Regions from separate parts of the Kaistia defluvii genome, predicted to be linked through region 2. Evidence: predicted binding sites of a transcription regulator. Region 2 holds the regulator's gene; the other holds the start of a gene.
The links. The regulator HrcA, encoded in region 2, represses chaperone genes, less so after heat shock. The targets are predictions, from matches to a motif close to GTTAGCACTCNCNNNNNGNGAGTGCTAAC.
Positions count from the first base shown of each region.

Region 1: a site for HrcA is predicted at 1,314-1,342, ahead of groES (co-chaperone GroES). Genes of this name have one in related genera too.

Region 1 covers NZ_JBEPSM010000002.1:810,655-814,063, reverse strand. Annotated here, with positions in the region: gene groL (chaperonin GroEL) at 1-880, opposite strand, end outside; gene groES (co-chaperone GroES) at 947-1,255, opposite strand; gene ABIE08_RS16780 (lysophospholipid acyltransferase family protein) at 1,443-2,084, opposite strand; gene ABIE08_RS16775 (phosphatidate cytidylyltransferase) at 2,094-3,071, opposite strand; gene ABIE08_RS16770 (CDP-alcohol phosphatidyltransferase family protein) at 3,071-3,409, opposite strand, start outside.
Region 2 covers NZ_JBEPSM010000003.1:94,686-98,094, forward strand. Annotated here, with positions in the region: gene ABIE08_RS17335 (non-canonical purine NTP pyrophosphatase) at 1-68, opposite strand, end outside; gene rph (ribonuclease PH) at 65-781, opposite strand; gene hrcA (heat-inducible transcriptional repressor HrcA) at 916-2,001, shown strand; gene ABIE08_RS17350 (complex I NDUFA9 subunit family protein) at 2,079-3,050, shown strand; gene ABIE08_RS17355 (undecaprenyl-diphosphate phosphatase) at 3,130-3,409, opposite strand, start outside.

The DNA of each region.
Region 1 (3,409 bases), on a different contig from region 2:
CAGCGATGTCCTCGAGCATGGCCTTGCGGCGATCGCCGAAGCCCGGAGCCTTGACGGCTGCGACCTTGAGGCCGCCACGGAGCTTGTTGACGACGAGCGTGGCCAGGGCCTCGCCTTCGACGTCTTCCGAGATGATCAGCAGCGGCTTGCCCGACTGGACGACAGCTTCCAGTACCGGAAGGATCGCCTGCAGGTTGCCGAGCTTCTTCTCGTGCAGAAGGATGTAGGGGTCGTCGAGCTCAGCCACCATCTTCTCAGCGTTGGTGACGAAGTACGGCGACAGGTAGCCGCGGTCGAACTGCATGCCTTCGACGACTTCGAGCTCGGTCTCGGCGGTCTTGGCTTCCTCGACGGTGATGACACCCTCGTTGCCGACCTTCTGCATCGCCGAAGCGATCATCTGGCCGATTTCCTTCTCGCCATTGGCGGAGATGGTGCCGACCTGAGCGACTTCCTCGGACGTCTTGATCTTCTTCGAGCGGGCGACGAGATCCTTGACGGCTTCGGTCACGGCCATGTCGATGCCGCGCTTCAGATCCATCGGGTTCATGCCGGCGGCGACGAACTTGGCGCCTTCCTTGACGATCGCCTGAGCGAGAACCGTCGCGGTGGTGGTGCCGTCGCCGGCCTTGTCGTTGGTCTTGGAAGCGACTTCACGAACGAGCTGCGCACCGAGATTCTCGAAACGATCCTCGAGCTCGATCTCCTTGGCGACGGAAACGCCGTCCTTGGTGATGCGGGGAGCGCCGAACGACTTCTCGATGACGACGTTACGACCCTTGGGGCCGAGCGTGACCTTGACAGCGTTGGCGAGGATGTCGACGCCGCGCAGCATCTTTTCGCGCGCGTCGGCGGAGAACTTTACTTCTTTAGCAGCCATTGAATGAGCTCCTTGGAGGTTGTGGCAGACAAACGTAATTCGCGTCTGGGGCGGACCCCGCGCGGCTTACTTGCCCTTGCCGGCCTTGCCTTCGATAACGCCGAGGATGTCCGACTCCTTCATGATCAGGAGCTCTTCACCGTCGATCTTGACTTCCGTGCCCGACCACTTGCCGAACAGGATGCGGTCGCCGGCCTTGACGTCGAGAGCGACCAGCTTGCCAGCCTCGTCACGAGCGCCGGGGCCAACAGCGACGACTTCGCCTTCCTGCGGCTTTTCCTTGACGGTGTCGGGGATGATGATGCCGCCGGCAGTCTTCTCTTCCGACGCTACGCGGCGGACGACGACGCGGTCGTGCAGAGGACGGAATGCCATGTTTGTTCTCTCCTCGCGTGCAGGGCGATCCGGACCGGACCACCCGCTAATGTGGGTTGCTAGCACTCACCGATGGGGAGTGCTAGCAGGCAGCACGGATCTAGGCGGCGGGGGGCAGATTGTCAAGGAGACGGTCTCGAGGCCGGTCTCACTTTTTTGGGCGATGACCGATCGGACGATGCCGAACTCAGGCCCATTCGGAGCTGGGCGTCTCGCTGCCGAGCGTATCGACGGCCATCTCCAGGCGCTGGACGAAGCCCTCGCCGGCGCCCGTCATCGGATGGCCGATCACCACATCGCAGAAGAATGGGACAGGAAGATGAACGCCCTTCGGCAGCACCTTGCCGAAGCCGCGCAGGAACACCGGCAGCACCGGAACGTGAGGGCGACGGCGGGCAATGTGGGCGACGCCGCGCTTGAAGGCCTGGCGCATTTCCGGTTCGCCGCGCGATCCCTCGGGGAAGAAGATCAGGATATCGCCGGCGTCGAGCGCGGCCAGCGCATCGGCCAGCGGATCCGCGCCGCCCCGGCCGCTGCTGCGCTCGATCGGCAGGATTCCGATCAGGTCGACGGCGAACCATTTGAGCAGCCGGTTCTTCAAAAAATAATCCGCCGCCGCCACGGCCCGCACCCGGCGCAGCTTCCGGAGCGGGAAAAGCGACATCAGCGCCAGCGTGTCGAGATGGCTGTTGTGATTGGCCGCGATGATCACCGGCCCATCCTTGGGAAGCCGTTCGCGATGACGCACGGAAAGGCCGATCGCCACCAGAAGGAACGGCCGCACCAGAAGCGCGAAAAACAGCAGTCGCAGAATGTCGCGGGCGGTCATCGAGGATGCTCAAAAATAGAAGTAGCGGACGGCGTGGAAGAAGATCGGCGCGGTGAAGACCAGGCTGTCGATGCGATCGAGGATGCCGCCATGGCCAGGCAGCATGGTGCCGGTGTCCTTGATGCCGAGGTCGCGCTTCACCGCCGACATGACGATGTCGCCGAAGAAGCCGGCGGTGGCCAGCAATCCGCCGATGACGGCCGCCTGCCAGGCGCCGATCGGCGTCAGGATCGGCGCCAGCGCGGCGGAGAGCAGGATCGTCGCCACCAGGCCGCCGAGAAAGCCGCCGATCGTCTTGTTGGGCGAGACCCGCGGCGTGATCTTGCGCCGGCCGATCAGCTTGCCGGAGACGAACTGGGCGACATCGTTGAACTCGGTCGCGATCAGCAGGAAGACCAGCAGCCCCGCCCCCATGCCGAGCGGCGCATCGGGCGGCGGCACGGCGAGCAGATAGGCGGCGTGGCTGACGGCGAAGACCGAGGTCATCAACCCCCAATGCAGGGTGCCCGCCGCCTTGAGGAAGCCCTGCGTCTCGCCACGCAGCACCATGGCGGCCGGCAGGATCAGGAACATGTAGACGGGGATGAAGATGACGAACATGCCGTACCAGCCGATCCCGACCCAGTAGTACTGGACCGGCACGGCGAGATAGGCGACCAGCAGCACGACGCGGTCGGCCTTCCGGGTCGGGATGATCGTCAGATATTCCTTGAGCGCCAGATAGCTGACGAAGGCCAGCAGCACGATCATCGCCGTGCGGCCCAGCGCCAGCGCGACGACCAGCAGCGTGACCATCGCCCACCAGCTGCCGATTCGGGCCTTCAGCTCCCGCCGCTTTTCATTGGCCTTTTCGTCCTCCGCCGGCGGAGCGGCGCGCATCCACACCAGCAGGGTCGCCGCGAGCAGGCCGAGAACGACCAGCACCAGCGTGATGACGATCTGTGCCGGCAAGCCGAACAGAACGAATTGGAAAGCGATATCCGACATCAGGCCTCCGCCCGCAGCGCGTGGCGGGCGCGGTTGAAGCAGGTCCAGATGGCGAGGAAGGCGAGGAGCAGCATGATGCCGTCCAGCCACCAGCCCGCCGGGACGCCGATCGCGATCAGGAAGGCTGCCAGGCCCACCACCGCGGCGCGATCCGATTTGCCCATCGGCCCGTCATAGCGGCGGCCGGCGCCGAGCGCCTGGACCAGCACGCCGACGAATTCGGTCAGGATCGCCGCGATGACGAAAAGGACGATCGGGAAGGCGTGCGCGCCATAGGGCGCCAGCGCCGGCACCAGCGCCAGATAGAGCGCCGCGTCCGACACGACGTCGCCGACCTC
Region 2 (3,409 bases):
TTGCCGCCATTATGCGAGGCGAGCACGAGCGTGTCGCCGGAGGTCAGGCGGTGGGAAATGGCGTTCATCCGGAAATGGCCAGCTTCTGCAGTTCGACCAGGTCGACGATGCCGTTCTTGGCAAGCGTCAGCATCGCGGTCAGTTCGGCTTCGTTGAAGGGCTTGCCTTCGGCGGTGCCCTGGATCTCGACGATGCCGCCGGTGCCGGTCATGACGAAGTTCGCATCCGTCTCGGCTTCCGAATCCTCGGCGTAATCGAGGTCGAGCACCGGGGTGCCGCGATACATGCCGACCGAGACGGCGGCGACGTGGTCGCGGATCACCTTCGGGCCGACCATGTCGCGCGACTTCATCCAGGCGACGCAATCATACAGCGCCACCCAGGCGCCGGTGACCGAGGCCGTGCGGGTGCCGCCATCGGCCTGCAGCACGTCGCAGTCGATGGTGATCTGCTTTTCGCCGAGATGGACGAGATCGACGACGGCGCGCAGCGAGCGGCCGATCAGGCGCTGGATTTCCTGTGTCCGGCCGGACTGCTTGCCGGTCGCGGCCTCGCGGCGCATGCGATCGCCCGTCGAGCGCGGCAGCATGCCGTATTCGGCGGTAACCCAGCCCTTGCCGGAACCGCGCAGCCAGGATGGCGGCTTGTCCTCGAGGCTGGCGGTGCAAAGCACGTGCGTGTCGCCGAACTTGACCAGGCAAGAGCCCTCCGCGTGCTTGGCAACGCCGCGTTCAAGCGTTACCGCACGCAGGGCGTCCGCGGCGCGTTTCGAAGGTCGCATGGGATATTCCTGGCTGTTTCGTTGGTCCGCTTGTACAGGTCGGTGGCTCAAAACGTAAAGCCCTGCTTGAACCGGGCGTCGAAATCGACACTTAATCAAAGAGATCGAAGCTTTCGAAGAGAGGATCCAGCGTCTTGCCCGCCGACCGCACGGCCACCGAGACGGCATCGTCGGCGCTTTCCGCGCTCGATCAGCGCTCGCGCGAAATCTTCAAGCGCATTGTCGACAGCTATCTGGAGACGGGAGAGCCGCTCGGCTCGCGCAATCTCGCCCGCATCCTGCCCATGGCGCTGTCGCCCGCCTCCGTCCGCAACGTCATGGCTGATCTCGAAGGCCTGGGCCTGATCTATGCGCCGCACACCTCGGCCGGACGGCTGCCGACGGAAAGCGGGCTGCGCCTGTTCGTCGACGCGATGCTGGAGGTCGGCGACCTGACCTCGGACGAGCGTCGCGACATTGAAAGCCGGGTCGCCGGCGGCGGCGCCAGCCGAACGGTCGATGGCGTCCTGAGCGAGGCCGGGCGCATGCTCTCCGGCCTGTCGCGCGGCGCCGGGGTCGTGCTGGCCTCCAAGAGCGACCAGCGGCTGAAGCACATCGAGTTCGTCCGCCTGGAGCCGACCAAGGCGCTGGTCGTGCTGGTCGGGGAGGATGGCTCGGTCGAGAACCGGCTGATCGACCTCGACCCCGGCACGACGCCGTCGAGCCTGGTTGAGGCCGCCAACTATCTCAACACGCATCTGCGCGGCCGCAGCCTGGCCGAGGCCCGCGCCGAGCTGAACCAGCGGCAGCAGCAGGTCCGCGCCGAGCTTGACCAGCTGACCGCGCGCCTGATCGATGCGGGGCTCGCGAGCTGGGTCGAGGCGACCGGCATTCGGCCGGATACGCTGATCGTCCGTGGCCAGGCCAATCTGCTCGAGGATGTGCGCGCCGCCGAGGATCTCGAGCGCATCCGCCTGCTGTTCGACGATATCGAGACGCAGCGCGAGCTGGTGCATCTCTTGGGCAGCGCCGAGGCAGGCGACGGCGTCCGCATCTTCATCGGTTCGGAAAACAAGCTGTTCTCACTGTCCGGCTCGTCGCTGGTGGTATCGCCTTACCGCGATTCCGAGAGCCGCGTCGTCGGCGTGCTGGGGGTGATCGGGCCGACCCGGCTCAACTATGCGCGCATCGTGCCGATGGTCGATTACACGGCGAAGCTGGTTGGCCGGCTGATCGGCTGAGCGCGACCGTGTGGCGTCTGTACAGCGCCGCGGCGAGCCGATATGAGAACGCTTCAAAGATAGATGGAGACGAGAACATGGCGACGGGTACCGACAAACTGGTCACGGTTTTCGGCGGCTCTGGCTTCATCGGCCGTCATGTGGTGCGCGCGCTGGCGAAGCGCGGCTGGCGCATCCGTGTCGCGGTGCGTCGCCCGGATCTCGCCGGCCATCTGCAGCCGCTCGGCTCCGTCGGCCAGATCATGCCGGTGCAGGCCAATCTGCGCTATCGCTGGTCGGTCGACCGCGCGGTCGAGGGCGCCGATGCCGTCGTCAACCTGGTCGGCGTGCTGAACGAGAGCGGCCGCCAGAACTTCTCCGTCCTGCATAATTTCGGTGCCCGCGCCGTGGCCGAGGCGGCCCGCGCCGCCGGCATCAAGACGCTGGTGCACCAGTCGGCGCTCGGCGCCGATGCGAATTCGGAATCGCTCTATGCCCGCACCAAGGCGCTGGGCGAGGCGGCCGTGCTCGAAACCGTGCCGGAAGCTGTCATCCTGCGTCCCTCGATCGTGTTCGGGCCGGAAGACCAGTTCTTCAACCGCTTCGGCGACATGGCCCGCATCTCGCCCTTCCTGCCGCTGATCGGCGGCGGCGCGACCAAGCTGCAGCCGGTTTTCGTCGGCGATGTCGCGGAGGCGATCGCGCGCGCCGTCGAGGGCCAGCTCGCGGGCGGCACCGTCTATGAACTCGGCGGGCCGGAAGTGAAGACCTTCCGCCAGTGCCTGGAACTGCTGCTGACCGAGATCGAGCGTTCGCCGCTGCTGGTCCCGGTGCCGTGGACGCTCGCGCATTACGGCGCGTCGGTCGCGCAGTGGCTGCCCAAGCCGCTCCTGACCGTCGACCAGGTTCGCCTGCTGAAGCAGGATAATGTCGTCTCGCCCGCCGCCGAGGCGGAAGGCCGCACGCTGGACGGCATCGGCATTCATCCGAGCAATCTGCTCACCGTGCTGCCGTCCTACCTGCAGCGCTTCAAGCCGCATGGCCAGTTCGACCACAAGCGCACGGCCTGATCGACCGCTTAATTCCCGATATGAAAAAGGCCCGCTTCCGGCGACGGAGGCGGGCCTTTTCTATTCTGGAGGTCGGCGATCAGCCCAAGGTCAGCACGGCGGCGAGACCGATCGCGCCGATGATGATCCGCCAATAGGCGAAGGGTGCAAAACCGCGCTGGCTGACGAAATCGAGCAGTCGCCGCACCACGAACACGCCGGCGATGAAGGCGGCGATGAAGCCGACGATGATGTTCCAGGCGCCGGCCGTCGTGATCTGGTCGTGCGTCTTGTAGAGATCATAGGCGAAGGCGCCGGCCATGGTCGGCATGGCGAGGAAGAACGAGAACTCCGCCGCGGCGCGCTTGTCGCTGCCGAAC